One region of the Variovorax sp. GW531-E2 genome, then DNA from elsewhere that is predicted to be linked to it. Evidence: riboswitches for the same ligand, from Rfam matches in the RefSeq annotation. Region 1 holds a riboswitch; the other holds the start of a gene.

Region 1 (7,718 bases):
AGCCAGTGCAGCCGCCCCCGTGGCATAGCTGAGAAAGATCTTGGATCCGTCGACGAGTCCGGGTTCGATGTGCATCGCGCACCTCCTGAAATGCACCGAAGTGCGAAAGTTGATTGTTGGGGGATGGACTGGCTTGCGCAAGTCCCCGTCATGAAACCCGGGAGCCTTGCAGCCCCCGCTGAACAGGCGAAGGCTGTGGCTTGCGCCGCAGCCGCCGCCAGCCGATCACCACGCCGCTCGCCGAAGCGACAACGCCGATGACCGACAGGAACCACATCACCAGGTCCCAGGCCGGCCGGTACTGGATGAGCCAGGGAAAGTCGAGGCTGTGCGCGGCGTTGAAGAGCCAGCGGCGCAACCGCGCGTTGCGGTCGTTGCTGCCGGCCACCTGGCCGCTCGTCGGGTCGATGTAGAGCCAGCTGCGCGCGGCGTCGTCGAACTCGAGCCGCCACACGGGCAGCACGCGCGTGCGGTGGTGGCCGTACCAGTGGAAGTCTTCGTGCGTCTGCAGCGTAGCCTGTGTGATGGTGGCGCCGAGGCGCAGGCGTGCGGCGGCGCGTTCGATGTCGTCGCGGGCGATGGAAGCCGGTGCGCCACTGGCCGCATCCACCACGCGCACGCGGGCCTGCGCGTCGCGCAGCTGCAGCAGCGGCTTGCCGTCGAACCCCATCAGCAGCGCCTCACGCGGTGCGGCAGCGCCCTCGCCTGCCGGCACCACGGCCGGTGGCCAGGGGAACGGCGATGCGCCGGTGCCCGTGTAGCGCGCCATCGCGGCCGCATCGGCCGGCGCGCGCTGGAACCAGCCGTTGGGGTTCATCGAGAGCCAGCCGCTCACGATCCAGGTCAGCACGAAGAAGCCGCCGATGAGGCCGGCGATGTGGTGCCAGGCCATCCAGCCGGTGTACGGCGTGACCGCGCCGCTGCGAAAACGCCGCCGCAGCCGGATGCGCAGGATGCCGATGACGATGCCCGTCACGGCCGAGACGATGCAGGCGGCCGACAGCCACACGACCACGTCGTGCCACAGCGGCGGGTCGGCGCGCAGCGGCGTGAAGTAGATCCAATGCGGCACGGCGCCCAGCCAGTTCCAGAAGCGCTCGGCGCGCGTGGTGTCGCGCACCACCTCGCCGGTGCGCGAGGACACGTACAGCTCGGTGCCCGCCGCGTCGCCGACTTCGATGCGGTGCAGCGGGCGCAGCGGGTTCAGGCCCTGCGGCACGGTCCACTGGTCGCGCTCCAGCGTCTCGGCCCAGCGTGCGCCGGGCTGTGCGGCAAAGTCGCGGGCGATGGCCTCGGCCTGCGCCGCATCGACCGGTCCGAGCACACGGCCATCGCGCGCGGACACGGCATGCCGCCCGCCGCGCGCATCGACGATGCGCCACACGGGCTGCGCGTCGGCGCCAGCCTGCATCTCCAGCGCCATGCGCCGGGGCGGCTGCGTGCGCACCGCTTGCGGCAGCGCGTCGAGCGCGGCAGACGGCGCGACCACCGCCTGTTCGAAGCGCACCGGGGCGAGCCCCGCGAGCCGCTCTTCGTCCGTGAGGTTCGGGTACCCCACGTACATCATGACCACGCCCGAGACGAACCACATGACGAACAGCAGGCAGCCGCCGATGCCCAGCCATCGGTGCGTCCAGTACAGCGCCCGCCGCAGCGGGGGCCATGTACGTTGCCATGCGGTGCTCATGCGGCCATGCTCAGAAGGTCACGAACGCCGACAGCTCGAACGAGCGCGGACGGCCCAGCAGCCACTGGTTACCGCCGTTCGAGAACGAGACCGGGTACCTGCGGTCGGCCAGGTTGTAGGCGCGCAGCGCGAGCTTGAGCGACGGGTTCGCCTGCCAGCTCACGCCCGCGTCGGCCACGGTGTAGGAGCCGATGCGGCGCGTGTTGGCCGCATCGACCTGCCGCGCGCCGACGTGGCGCACGCCCAACTCGGCCTCCCACTGCGGCAGGAAGCGCCAGTGCAGCCACAGGTTGGCCGCCACCTGGGGCACGCCGGCCGGCGTGTTGCCCGCGCGCGAGACCAGCGACTTGCCGACCGCCTCGTTGAAGTCGTCGTAGCGCGCACGCAGCCGCGCGGCGTTGGCTTCGAGGCGCAGCGTGGAGGTCAGCGCGAGGTCGAGCGTGGCCTCGATGCCTTCGGACGACTGCTTGCCGATCTGCTGCACGACGGTCGGGTCGTTCGCGTCGCGCGACAGCAGCTTGGTCTTCTCGATGCGGTAGGCGGCCACGCTCCACGCGCCACGGCCCTCGGCCAGCTGGCGCTTGTAGCCCACCTCGACCTGCTTGCCGACGCTGAGCTCGAACGGCACCTGCGTGGTCGAGGTGCTGATGAGCCCGGTGAGCGGATCGGCTGCGCGCGCCACCTGCGCATAGAACGACTGCGCGGCGTCGGGCGCGTAGACCACGCCCAGGCGGCCCGTGGCGTACTCGAAGGTCTTGTCCAGGCGCGGGGCGCGGTTCTGCGGATCGGTGCGCACGATCTTCGCGTGGTCCCAGCGCAGGCTGCCGACCACCGACCAGTGCTCGTTGAAGGCCAGCTTATCTTCGGCGAAGAAGGCGTAGGTGCGGGTCTTGGTCTTGTAGCGCGGCAGGTAGGGAGTGGGCGAAGCGTAGGTGCCGGGGTTGAAGACGAAGGCATCGACCACCGAGCGCCCGCCGTAGGGCGTGTCGCTCGAATTCAGGAAGTCGATGCGGTTCACATCGAAGCCCACCAGCACCTGGTTCTTCAGGCCGAACAGCGCGTGCTTGAAGGTGGCGTCGGTGCGGTTGCCGATCTGTTCCTGGTCGTGGCCGATCTCCAGGTAGTCGCCGCGCGTCACGCGGTTCGTGGTGGCGCTGTAGGTGTAGGTTTCGCTGTCGCGCCAGTGGCGCTTGCTGTCCAGGCGATAGAGCTGGTTGCGCACGGTGACGGCGTCGTTGGGCGTCCACTGCGCATCGAGGCGGGTCCAGCGGTCGCGGTACTTGACCTCGGCGTCGTCGAGGTTGTAGTTCTGTTCGCGGTTCAGGCTGCTCACGCGGCCGTTGATGAGCGGCACGCCGAAGTAGCGCTGCGGCGTCTGGCGGCCCTCGTCGTGCGAGAGCGTGAACTGCAGCCGCGGCGACACATCGAGCCGCACCGCGCCGCCCACCGCCAGGCTCTCGGCCTCGCCGCGCCGCATGAAGCCGTCGGTCCTGCGGTGGCTGATGTCGAAGCGGTACGACAGCATGTCGTTGATCGCCCCGCCGCTGCCGAAGGCGACCTGGCGCGTGGCGTCGGAGCCCCCGCTCACGAGCGCCTCGTTGCGGATCGGGCCGCGCGTGGGCTTCTTGGGCACCACGTTGATCGCGCCGCCGATGGCGCCCTCGCCGAACATCACCGAGGCGGCGCCGCGCAGCACCTCGATGCGGTCGGTCGACCAGGTGTCGAACGGGAAGGTGACGGTGCCCGCGCCCACATACAGGCGCGTGCCGTCGTACAACTGCATCACCGAGCCGTGGCCGTTGAAGCCGCGCGCCGACAGCGACGAGCCGCCATTGCCCGGCGCGGGCGAGCCCGTGATGCCGGTGGCGCGGCTCGCGGCCTCGACCACCGACACGTCGCCGCGCGCGCGGATCGCGTCGCCGGTGAGCACCTCGATGCTGGCCGGCGTTTCGAGTGGCGTGAGGCCCAGGCGGCTGCCGGTCTGCGTGGGTTCGTCCAGGGCCAGCGGCGTGTGGCGGCTGGCTTCGACCTGCACGGGCGTGAGGCTGGGGCGACCGGTTGTGTCGCCCGATTGGGCCAGGGCGGGCCCGCAAGCGAGGCCAAGCCCCAGCGAAAGACCTGAAAGACCCGAAAGGCGCGCCCGTTGCAGGGGCGGGCCCGAGCGATCGCGCGGCGGCGATGCAATGCGATTCATCCGACTTCTCCTCCAGCCTGCGTCCCCGCAGGCTCCTGACCGATCGCGGACGCCAAGGGAGAAGAGACGAGGGGCGGTGCCGTTTCGCGCGAGGGAAAAGCGGCAGGCCCGGACACGCACTCCCGCAGCATCCGAAGGCGGTTGCGAAGGCCGGTATCCGGGCTCGCGGAGTGCGTCGGGGTGCAATGCATGCACCTCGGCGCCGAAGCCCTCGCCTTCCCACGCCGAAGCGCAGTGGCTGCCCCAGCGAAAGATCGCCGGGGCCTGAGGGTGTCGATGTCCGCTGACCGTTGCGGGGGCAGCGCAGGAATGGAAGGGTCGTTCGAAAAAACGACGCCTCGCACCTGCTTCCCGTTTAACCCCGCCGCCAATCCTGTGACTGGTCGTGCAGGGCACCTTCGAACCGTGGGGTGTTGGACGACACCGGTGTGAACCAATGTTTCCAACCGCCGGGATTATAGGGAGCGCCCTGCGGCGGCGCCCTTGCGGGCCCCGTCAGACGGGTTTGCCGTCGGGCCCGAACAGCCGCCGCAGCACCGCCACGCCGGCCACCAGCGCGTTCGAATACGTGGCGTAGGGCTCGTGGGCGGCTTCGAGCGGCACGTACACATGGGTGGAGTCGCCGGGCGAGCCGTCCACGGCCTCCATCAGCACCCAGTAGAACTCCCCTTCTTCCAGTTCGTGGACGGTGAGTGCGATGTCTCTCGGCGAAGGCATGACGGTCAGAAATGAAACAGGGAATGAACCCGCCTTTGAACGGGCAAGGGGCTGGCGCGGTTGTCAGTACTAGGGCTTCTCCTACAGTGCATGGACGCCGCGCGGCCTAATGTTAGGGGTGGGGAGTTGCATCAGAACAAGGAGTCAGCATGAAACATTTCACGCTTGAACCCAACATGCGCGCCGCCTTCGGTGGCGCGTTCTACCCGACCGGTTACTCCCTGGTGATGTTTCCGAGCGTCGAAGACGCCAGCCGCATCGGCCACGGGCTGATCGCGAAAGGCATCGTGAGCGGCGACGAGGTCTACCTGATACCGGCCGAAACCGTCCTGGCGGAAATCGCGCCGACCGTGCATGCCTCGCACAGCCCCCTGCCCTCCGCCGGCACCGACGGCGACACGGTGCGCGCCTTCATCCAGCTGGCCCACGAAGGCCACACGGGCCTGCTGATCCGCACCAAGGACGGCGCCATCGCCGAGCGCGTGATGGAACTGGTGCGTACCGTGCCCTACTCGATCGCCGAGCGTTATCGCACGCTGGTGATCGAGGACCTTTGAGCGCTGGCCGAAGCGTCGGTCAAGGCGTCGGTGTCAGCCCGGCGCTGTGCCTCCATACCTCGGCAGCCGAGGTGGCAGGTGCCTGCGCCCAGCAAGGCGGGCAGCAGTAGATTCACCACCGGCACGAGCGCCAGCAGCAGGATCAGAACGCCGAACGCCACCATCGCACCGCGCTGGCGACGCACGACCTGCATGCGCTCCTCGCCGTTCGCGATGCCGGCGAGCGCGGGCGCCAGCAGGAAGCGCACGTTGAGGTAGGCGAGCAGCAGGAACAGCAGCACGCCGTTGATCACCGGCACCAGCAGGCACAGCAGCATCCCCAGGCTCGCGCCCAGCCAGGGCCCCAGCCATCCGCGCACGCCGACCAGCAAGCCCGAGGACTCGGGCCGTGACTGCAGCAGCGCCGGGTAACGCGCCTGCACGCGCTCGCGCACCGGGCCCAACACCACCCAGCGCAACGCCAGCCGGATGGTGGCGACGATGACGCCGACGTACATCACCACCAGCACCACGACCGTGAGCAGCGCCGCATAGAGCAGCAACATCGCCAGCGCAGGGGCGATGCCCGCCATGCCCGCGATGCTCCCCCCACTGCCTCCCGTGCCGGGCAGCAGGCCGAGCACCGCCCCGCCCATCACGATGAAGACCGACACCACCCCGGCCGCCATGCCGATCGGCTGAAAGTGACGGTAGAGCACCCAGCTCCACACCGTGAAGACCAGCAGGCACAGGCCCGCGGAACGCAGCGCGATGCCGGGGCGCAGGCTGGAGCGGAAGGCCAGCGCGAGGCAGACCAGGGACTCGCGCACCGCGCCGAGCAACGAATGCCATCGGGCTTTCAGTGACATGGGATCAGAAAAAGGAGAAATCGATGAAATATGCGGGCGCACGCCTTGGCCGAGGAACGGGCTCCTCGGCCGACGCGCGCTGCAACAGGAGGAATCGACCGGCCCTCAGGCCGGCACTGCCATCGCGGCGGCGCGCTGCACCACATCGCGGGCCATCGCCTGGGCGAGTTCCTGTTCGCCCAGGAACACCTTCGCGTCGGTTTCGGCGGCCAGCAGGCGGGCTTCCTGCTCGTTGTGGCTGCGCACCACGGTCTGGATGGTGGGGTTCAGCGTGCGCGCGGTTTCGATCATCTGGCGCACGTTCATGGCGTCGGGCGTGGCCACCACGAGCACGCGGGCGCGCGCCACGTGCGCCTGGATCAGCACCGCCGGATCGGCCGCGTCGCCCCACACGGCCGGGATTCCGGCCTCGCGCAGCTTCTCGACCAGCTCGCGGTTCTGCTCGGCCACCACGTAGGGGATGTCGTTGGTCTCGAGCTCGGCGGCGATGCGCCGGCCCACCCGGCCGTAGCCGACCAGCACCACCTGGCGCGACAGGTACTTGGCCTCGGTGGTCATCGGCAGCTCGGCCAGCGGGTCGCTGCGCGCGTCCAGCTCGCGCGCAAATTTCGAATGCGCGTGCAGCCATTTCTGCAGCGGCGCGATGAGGCTGAACCACAGCGGGTTGGTGGCGATGGAGATCAGCGCGCCCGCCAGCACCAGGCTCTGCCCTTCCACCGGCAGCAGGCCGAGCGACACGCCCAGCCCGGCCAGGATGAACGAGAACTCGCCGATCTGCGCCAGGCTCGCGCTCACGGTGAGCGCGGTGGCCAGCGGGTAGCGGAACACCAGCACCAGCGCGCAGGCCGCGAGCGACTTGCCCAGCACGATCACCAGCACCACAGCCAGCACCTGCAGCGGGCGCTCCAGCAGCACCGAGGGGTCGAACAGCATGCCGACCGACACGAAGAACAGCACGGCAAACGCATCGCGCAGCGGCAGCGACTCCTGCGCCGCGCGGTGGCTGAACTGCGACTCGCGCATGACCATGCCGGCGAAGAAGGCGCCCAGCGCGAACGACACGCCGAACAGCGCAGCCGAGGCGAAGGCGATGCTCACGGCCGCCGCCACCACGCACAGCGTGAACAGCTCGCGCGAGCCGGTGCGCGTGACCTGCCAGAGAATCCACGGGAACACGCGCCGCCCCACCACCAGCATCAGCACCACGAAGCCGCCGACCTGCAGCAAGGTGAGGCCCAGCGTCTGCCAGACGGGGTCGCCGCTGGTGTCGACCTTGGTGCTGCCCAGCGCACCCGCCAGCGGCGGCAGCAGCACGAGCACCAGCACCATCGCGAGGTCTTCAACCACCAGCCAGCCCACCGCGATGCGGCCGGTGAAGGAATCGAGGATGCCCAGGCTCTCGAGCGCGCGCAGCAGCACCACAGTGCTCGCCACCGACAGCGCCAGCCCGAACACCAGCGCCGTGCCCCAGCTCCAGCCCCACCACATGGCCAGCCCGCCGCCGAGCAGCGTGGCGACCGCGATCTGCGCGATGGCGCCGGGCAGCGCGATCTTGCGCACCGCAAGCAGGTCGGCCAGCGAAAAATGCAGGCCCACGCCGAACATCAGCAGCATCACGCCGATCTCGGCCAGTTGTGCGGCAATGCCCGCGTCGGCCACGAAGCCCGGCGTGAACGGGCCGATGATCACGCCCGCCAGGAGGTACCCCACCAGCG
Region 2 (7,718 bases), on a different contig from region 1:
GCTGCCGAGCACGAAGCCCTGCAACGCCTGAAGAATGTCGGCCGAGGCGATGGTGATGAGGTCCTTGGCGGCGCCCAGCACCACGCCGACGATCACGCCCGCCAGCAGCAGCCGCAGGGTCTGCTGCACGCCGCGCGCCAGCGTGAGCGTGAGCAGCACCGCGGCCACCGCGCCGACGAAGGCCGCGCCGGTGAGCCCCAGGCGCATCACCCATTGCGTGCTGGTGACGGAGCCGCCGAACAGCATCAGCGCCAGCGCCACGGCGAGCGACGCGCCCGAGGCGCTGCCCAGCAGGTACGGGTCGGCCAGCGGGTTGCGGAACAGGCCCTGCGCCACCGCGCCCGCAAGCCCGAGCAGCGCGCCCGCCAGCCATGCGCCGAGGGTGCGCGGCAAGCGGATGTCCCACACGATCTGCAGCGCCACCGGGTCGTGCCGCGCGGACAGCAGGCTCTGGAAACCGGTGCTGCCAATGCCCAGGCCGAAGAGCAGCAGCGCCGCGCCCAGCACCAGCAGGCCGGCACCGAGCAGCAGCACGCGACGCAGGTGCGCGGAATGCATGCCGCTCACCGCCCCTTGTCCGCCAGGCACTGCGCCATCAGGCGCGCGGCCTCGTCCATGCGCGGGCCGGGGCGCACGACCACATCGGTCTGCTCGGCGTCGAAGCGGCACACGCGGCCTTCGCGCACCGCGCGGATGCCGCCCCAGCCGGGTCGCTGCTCCAGACCCATCGCGCTGCGCACGCTGACCATGATGAGGTCGGGGTTCGCGCGCACCACGAACTCGGGGTTGAGCTTGGGAAAGGGGCCGAGCGACGCCGGCACGATGTTCTTCACGCCCAGCCGCGCGAGCGTTTCGCCGATGAAGGACGAGTCGCCTGCCGCGTAAGGGCCGGTGTTGACCTCGAAGTACACGCGCAGGCCCTTGGCGCTGGCCGGCAGCGACTGGGCGGCGGCCGACACGGCCGCATCGATGGCGCGCCACACGGCGGGCGCCTCGTGCGTGCCGAGCACCTGGTCGAGCGCGCCCAGCACGCGGCGCACGTCGGCGTGGCTCCTGGGTTCGAGCACGATCACCTTCAGGCCCAGCGCTTCGAGCCGCTGCGTGACACGCGACGACCTGGCGAGCAGCACCACGTCGGGCTTGAGCGCGACGATGGCTTCGACGTTCGGGTCGATCCCGCCGCCGAGCTGCGGCAGCGCGCGCACCTGCGCGGGCGAGTTGGAATAGCGGTCGACGCCGATCAGGCGGTCGCAGGCGCCGAGCGCGCAGACGCCTTCGGTCAGCGACGGCAGCAGCGAGACGATGCGCTGCGGCGGCTGCGCCAGGTGCACGGTGACGCCGCGCTCGTCGACCACATCGATGGCCTGCGCCGCCTGCGCGCCCACCACCAGGGCGAGCCCGAGCAGCGACGCGCGCAACCAGGTCTTCATGCGATCGAAGCTCATGCGCCGGGCGCCTTCAGCGTCAGCGGCAGGCCGGCGACCATCAGCGTCGCGCGGTGGCAGGCGGCCGCCACGTCCTGGTTCAGCCGGCCGAGCACGTCGACGAAGGCACGGGTCTCGCGGCCCAGCGGGATCACGCCCAGGCCGATCTCGTTGCCGACCAGCACCACCGGCCCGCGCGCCTCGCGCAGCGCAATGAGCAGCAGCGTGGCGTGCGCCGAGGGCGTGCGTGTGACCACGGCGGCGCCTTCGGTGCGCAGCGGCATCAGCAGGTTGGTGAGCCACAGCGTGAGGCAGTCGACCACCACGAGCGTGTCGGGCGCGCTCTGCGTGACGATGGCGCGGCCCAGCTCGATCGGCTCCTCGAGGGTCTGCAGACCGGGCACGCGCTCGGCGCGGTCGGCCTGGTGGCGCGCGATGCGCTCGCGCATCTCTTCGTCGTGGGCCTGTGCGGTGGCGATCAGCACCGCGCGGCGCGATGCGGGCCCGGACGCCAGCCAGTCGGCCGCGCGCTGTTCGGCGCGGCGCGACTTGCCGCTTTTCTGGCCGCCGAGGATGAATTCGTGCTCAGTGAAGGGCATCGGGGGGCGCCTGTGCGGCGTGGCTGTCGAGTTCGAGGGGCATGGCGCTGAAGAGCCGCGCGGTCGCTTCCGGGCTGGACGCGAACCACGCATGGAAGTAGCTCGCGCGCACGGGGCCGTGCACGTACAGCGCCTCGCCGCCGCGCGTGCCGACGGTGCGCGCAGCGGGCGCGAGCGGCGTCTCGCAGCGCGAGTAGTGGAAGGTGTGGCCGCGCAGAGCATGCGCGCCCAGGTCGAGCTGCTGCGGGCCGAGGCCGGCCAGCCGCTTCTGCATCACCGCCCGCCCCGGCAGCACGCCCCAGAGGCGGTGCACGTCGGTCGGCTCGGCGTCGTCGCGCGTGGCGAGTTCGTCGAACAGCGCCATCATGCCGCCGCATTCGGCCCAGATCGGCTTGCCGGCCGTGACGTGGTTGGCGAGCGAGAGCCGCAACCGGTCGCTGGCCGACAGCACGGCCGCATGCAGCTCGGGATAGCCGCCGGGCAGCCAGGCGGCGTCGCAGGGCGGCAGCGGTTCGTCGGCCAGCGGCGAGAAGAACGCGAGCCGCGCGCCGAGGGCTTCGAGCACCTCGAGATTGGCCGGGTAGATGAACGAGAACGCCGTGTCGCGCGCGATGGCGATGGTGCGTCCGGCCAGCAGCGACGCGACGGGCGCCGTCGGCGCGGGCTCGAAGCGCACCTGCGGCAGCTGCCCGGGCGTGCGCTGCCCCAGCGGCGTGGCGGCCAGCACGTCGGCCGCGGCATCGAGCCGCACCATCGCATCGCCGAGTTCGGCGGCGCCGACCAGCCCCAGGTGGCGTTCGGGCAGCGCGAAATCGGCGCTGCGCGGCAAGGCGCCGAGCCAGTCGCCGGGCTCGCGCAAGGCGTCTTTCAGCATGTCGGCATGGCGCTCGCTGGCCACGCGGTTGGCGAGCACGCCGGCCCAGGGCAGGCCCGGTCGGAAGTTCTGCAGGCCGTAGGCCAGCGCGCCGAAGGTGCCGGTCATGGCCTGGGCGTCGATCACGGCCAGCACCGGCAGGCCAAGGCGCTCGGCCAGTTCGGCCGCGCTGGGCGTACCGTCGAACAGGCCCATCACGCCTTCGACGATCACCAGGTCGGCCTCGCTCGCTGCGGCATGCAGGCGCGCGCGGCAGTCGGCTTCGCCGGTCATCCACAGGTCGAGCGAATGCACCGGCGCGCCGGTGGCCAGCGCGAGCCAGTGGGGATCGAGAAAGTCGGGACCGCACTTGAAGGCCCGCACGCGGCGGCCCTGGCGCACGTGCAGCCGCGCGAGCGCGGCCGCGACCGTGGTCTTGCCCTGCCCCGAGGCCGGCGCGGCCACGAGCACCGCAGCGCAGGTGACGGCTGCGCCGGGCAAAGGGCGGCGGGTGTTTACTGCGGAGTCCACTTGAGTCCGACGTACGCGGTGCGGCCCCCGGTGGCGTAGAGCCGTGCGAACTGGTAGTCCTTGTCGCCCACATTGTCCACGCGCGCCACCAGGTTCAGGTCGCGCGTGATCTGCGTGCTGGCCGACAGGTTGAGCAGCGTGTAGCCGCCGAGCTTGACGGTGTTGGCCGCGTCGTCGTAGCGCTTGCCCGAGCTTTGGAGCTCGGCGCCCAGCGTCCAGCCGGCGATGCGCCAGTCGGCGCCCAGCGTGCCGTGGGCCCGCGCGCGGCGTGCCAGCAGGTGGTCGGTGGCGAGGTCGCGCGGGTCCTGGTAGTCGAGCGAGGCGCGCAGCGTGACGTCGCCGATGCGGTGGCCGCCCGTGAGCGTCACGCCCTGGTAGCGTGCGCGCGCCGTGCTGGCGTAGCAGCCGAACGACGACTGGCAGCCCTTGGCGCTGCCGTCGAACACGATCAGGTTCTGCACGCGGTTGCGGTACAGCACGATGCCGGCCTGCGTGGCGCCGGCCGTGTACTGCAGGCCCAGTTCGACGTTGCGGCTCGATTCGGGCTGCAGGCTCGCCAGGCCGTACTCGCTGAAGCGCTGGTACAGCGTGGGCGCGCGGAACGCGGTGCCGGCCGACACGGTGGCGCGCAGGCTCGGCGTGATCGCGTAGCCGTAGGCGGCGCTGCCGGTGGTCTTGCCGCCGAACTCGCTGTCGTCGTCGTGGCGCACGTGCAGCTGCAGCGAGTGCGGGCCCTTCACGTAGCCGTAGCCCAATGCGGCGGCGTTCTGCGAGCGGTCGCGCGAGAACAGCTTGGCCGAGGTGGTCGGCGCGTTTTCGAGCGCGTCCTCGCGGCGCTCGAGCGTGGCGGTCACCAGGTGCGCGCCGAAGCGGAATTCGTTCTGGAACAGGTAGCCGCGCAGGCGGGTCTCGGTGCGATAGAACGAGGGCTGGGTCTTGTAGACGGTCTGCGAATCGGTCACCTGCAGGCGGGTGCTGTAGATGTCGTTCCACTTGGCCGACCAGGTCAGGCCGGCGGTGCGCAGTTCGTTGGTCGACACGTCGTTGCGGAAGGTGATCGGCGGCCTGGTGCGAAAGCTCACCGACGGGTCGTAGGCCGCCTCGGTGTTGCTGGTGAGCAAGGTGGCGTCGATGCGCTGGTCGGGCGTGATCTGGAAACCCAGCTTCAGGTTGCCCGAGGTGCTGCGGTAGCCATCGCGGTCGGGGTTGGTGAAGCCGTCCTTCGAGGGCGTGCGCTTGGCGATCGGCTGGATGTTGAAGCCCTTGCTTTCCTCGTGCGCCACGCCGAACGAGTAGTCGAGCAGGCCCGACTTGCCGCTCACGCCGCCTTCGATCCGGCGCAGGCCGTGGCTGCCGAAGCCGATGCCGGCGTAGGGCGACACGCCCTCCTCGCCGCGCTTGGTGAAGAGCTGGATCACGCCGCCCACGGCGTCCGAGCCGTACACCGCGGCGGCCGGGCCGCGCAGCACTTCGATGCGGTCGATCTGCGCGAGCGGAATGCCTTCCCAACCGGCGCCGCCGGTCGATTGCGAATCGATGCGCACGCCATCGAGGTAGACCGCAGTGAAGCGCGATTCGGCGCCGCGGATGAACACGCTGGTGGCGTTGCCCACGCCGCCGCTGCGCGAGATCTCCATGCCCGGCAGGCGCGCCAGCACGTCGGCCACGCCGGTGGCGCCGCTGCGTTCGATGGTCTTGCGGTCGACGATGGAGACATCGCCCACCAGGTCCGACAGCGCCTGCGGCGTGCGGTTGGCGGTGACGACGGTCTCGTCGAGCGTGCCAGGTGCTGCCGCTGCAACTTGCGCCTGCGCGGCCAGCGGCACCAGGGCCAGGCCGCCGAAGGCCGAGGCCAGGGCGATCGTCAGCGGCAGGCACGCGGGACGGTTGCGGCGCACGCTGGCGCGGCCGCTGAAGAGGGAAACACAGGAAATCATGGGGTGAACCGAACGAACTTCTATGCCCTGGCCGGCTTCCCCGCCGGCGCCATGGGCGTCATGGCTGCCGATGCGGCAGCCGCCTTGTTGGCCGGTATCCGGGCTGGCAGATCGACCCTTTGCCGCCTTCCCAGGCACCTGTTTCAGGGCGCCCAGTGGCTGGATGGAAAGGGGTGACGCGTTGCGGCGTCGTCTGCTTGACCGTTGCGGGGGCAGCGCAGGCGGCTTCGGCCCCGGGGGGCGTCCACTCCTGCTTCCCGTTGAACTGCGCCGTGCGAACCACGCCGCGAGCACCAACGGGCGAGATTTTAGGCCCACGGGGCGGACGCACCACACCGGGTTTGATCGCAGGCGGCGCAGGCCCCAGAATCTCGGCCACGTCCGGTGCGCGCCCCGCGCGGTGCGCCGGATGTTCCGAATTCCCGGGAAACTACAATCGCCAACCATGCCCGCCTCCAGCCCCATCGACCAGATCGCCGAGCGTGTGGAACGCCTGCTCGTGCGTCACGAAGAGGTGCAGCGCACCAACGCGCTGCTGCAGGAACAGGTCGATGCGCTCACGCGTGAACGCGACGGCCTGAAGTCGCGGCTCGCCGCGGCCCGCACCCGCCTCGATGCCCTGCTCGAACGGCTGCCGGCCGAACCCCCTTCCGAAGATTCCCATCACGCATGAAGCAGATTGAAGTACAGATCATGGGCCAGAGCTATTTGCTCGGCTGTCCCGACGGCGGCGAAGCGCAACTGCGCGAGGCCGTCGACCGCGTGGACGCGGCCATGTGCAAGATCCGCGACGCAGGCAAGGTGAAGGCACGCGACCGCATCGCCGTGCTCGCCTCGCTGAACCTGGCTTTCGATCTCGCGGCCCAGCAGGCCGCTGCTGCCGCCGCACCGGCCCCCGTCGCGGCCAGCAGCACGGAAGAAACCGCCACCGACACCGACCCGAAGGCCGCCCAGCTCATTCAGAGACTCGATCAGGCCCTGGCAGGCGATGGACATTTGCTCTGAGGGCACGCGGCCCGGCACATCCGGGGCGTAAAATCCGTTTTGTCTGCAGACGTGTCGGGCTTAATATTTCCTTGTTCCAATGCTCTCCGGAGCCGGGCTTGGTACATCGCTTGACGGGCGTGATCATCTCGCGTCAGATGAACCCGAAGTCCTGCTGCCCTCGCCCACCTGAACCCTGGTTCAGGATGCGGGTCCGGCACACCATCTGCAGACACCTTTTCCCGCCACGGCCCCCTGCTTCACCGCACGGGGCCGTTGCTTTTTCAGCCGCTCGTTCTTTCCCCATCCTCCCGTGAACCTCGCTGCCCTGCTCGACCCGCTCCTGATCGCCGAACTCGCCGCGCTCGGCCTGGGCACCGGTTTCCTCGCCGGCCTGCTGGGCATCGGCGGCGGCATGCTGATGGTGCCGTTCATCACGATCATCATGGGCCAGCGCGGCGTGCCGGCCGACCTGGCGGTGAAGATGGCGATCGCGACCTCGATGGCGACGATCATCTTCACGTCGGTGTCCAGCGTGCGCGCGCACCACAAGCGCGGCGCGGTGCGCTGGGACATCGTGCAGCGCCTGGCCCCCGGCATCGTCATCGGCAGCCTTGCGGGCAGCCTGGGCGTGTTCGCGCTGCTCAAGGGCACGGCGCTGGCCATCTTCTTCGCGCTGTTCGTGGGCTTCTCGGCCACGCAGATGTTCCTCGACAAGAAGCCCAAGCCCACGCGCCAGATGCCCGGCACCGGCGGCCAGCTCGCGGCGGGCGGCACCATCGGCTTCATCTCGGGCCTGGTGGGCGCGGGCGGCGGCTTCATCAGCGTGCCGTTCATGACGTGGTGCAACGTGGCGATCCACAACGCGGTGGCGACCAGTGCGGCGCTGGGCTTTCCCATTGCGGTGGCCAACGTGCTGGGCTATGTGCTCAGCGGGCAGTCGGTGCAGGGCCTGCCGGCCGGCGCCTTCGGCTACATCTGGCTGCCCGCGCTCGTGGTGATCGCGGCCTGCAGCGTGTTCACCGCGCCGCTGGGCGCCAGGGCCGCGCACAGCCTGCCGGTGAAGAAGCTCAAGCGCGTGTTCGCGAGCATCCTCTACCTGCTGGCCGCCTACATGCTCTGGAAGGGCCTGCGGGGCTGAGGCATATCAAACACCCCGTGGCTTTCCTGTGCCATCCTATGCGGCACTTGTTCACAGTCGTAGAAGGAAAGCCATGAAAATCCTCATTGCAGTCGACGGCAGCGCCTACACGCAAAAGGCCCTCAATTACCTGCTCGCCAACCGCACCATGTTCGTGGACGGCCATGAGCTGGTGGTGGTCAATGTCTGCACCGGCATCTCCGGCCACGTGGCGCGCCACCTGAGCAAGGAAATCGTCACCGAGTACTA

Evidence for each region. A riboswitch is a leader RNA that binds a small molecule or an ion and turns the genes downstream of it on or off. The one in region 1 is predicted to bind cobalamin.
Region 2: linked by a shared signal. The riboswitch ahead of AC07XP_RS11030 (TonB-dependent receptor domain-containing protein) and the one ahead of AC07XP_RS01170 (TonB-dependent receptor) in region 1 are both predicted to bind cobalamin.

Annotation. Positions count from the first base shown of each region.
Region 1 covers NZ_JBWKXQ010000001.1:287,663-295,380, reverse strand. The annotation lists gene AC07XP_RS01180 (energy-coupling factor ABC transporter permease) at 1-75, opposite strand, end outside; gene AC07XP_RS01175 (PepSY domain-containing protein) at 149-1,687, opposite strand; gene AC07XP_RS01170 (TonB-dependent receptor) at 1,698-3,722, opposite strand; cobalamin riboswitch at 4,013-4,295, opposite strand; gene AC07XP_RS01165 (hypothetical protein) at 4,377-4,598, opposite strand; gene AC07XP_RS01160 (hypothetical protein) at 4,748-5,155, shown strand; gene AC07XP_RS01155 (EI24 domain-containing protein) at 5,125-6,003, opposite strand; gene AC07XP_RS01150 (cation:proton antiporter domain-containing protein) at 6,109-7,718, opposite strand, start outside.
Region 2 covers NZ_JBWKXQ010000013.1:102,595-110,312, reverse strand. The annotation lists gene AC07XP_RS11050 (FecCD family ABC transporter permease) at 1-558, opposite strand, end outside; gene AC07XP_RS11045 (ABC transporter substrate-binding protein) at 564-1,430, opposite strand; gene AC07XP_RS11040 (bifunctional adenosylcobinamide kinase/adenosylcobinamide-phosphate guanylyltransferase) at 1,442-2,023, opposite strand; gene AC07XP_RS11035 (cobyrinic acid a,c-diamide synthase CobB) at 2,010-3,407, opposite strand; gene AC07XP_RS11030 (TonB-dependent receptor domain-containing protein) at 3,392-5,344, opposite strand; cobalamin riboswitch at 5,417-5,656, opposite strand; gene AC07XP_RS11025 (hypothetical protein) at 5,790-6,017, shown strand; gene AC07XP_RS11020 (cell division protein ZapA) at 6,014-6,349, shown strand; gene AC07XP_RS11015 (sulfite exporter TauE/SafE family protein) at 6,642-7,469, shown strand; gene AC07XP_RS11010 (universal stress protein) at 7,543-7,718, shown strand, end outside.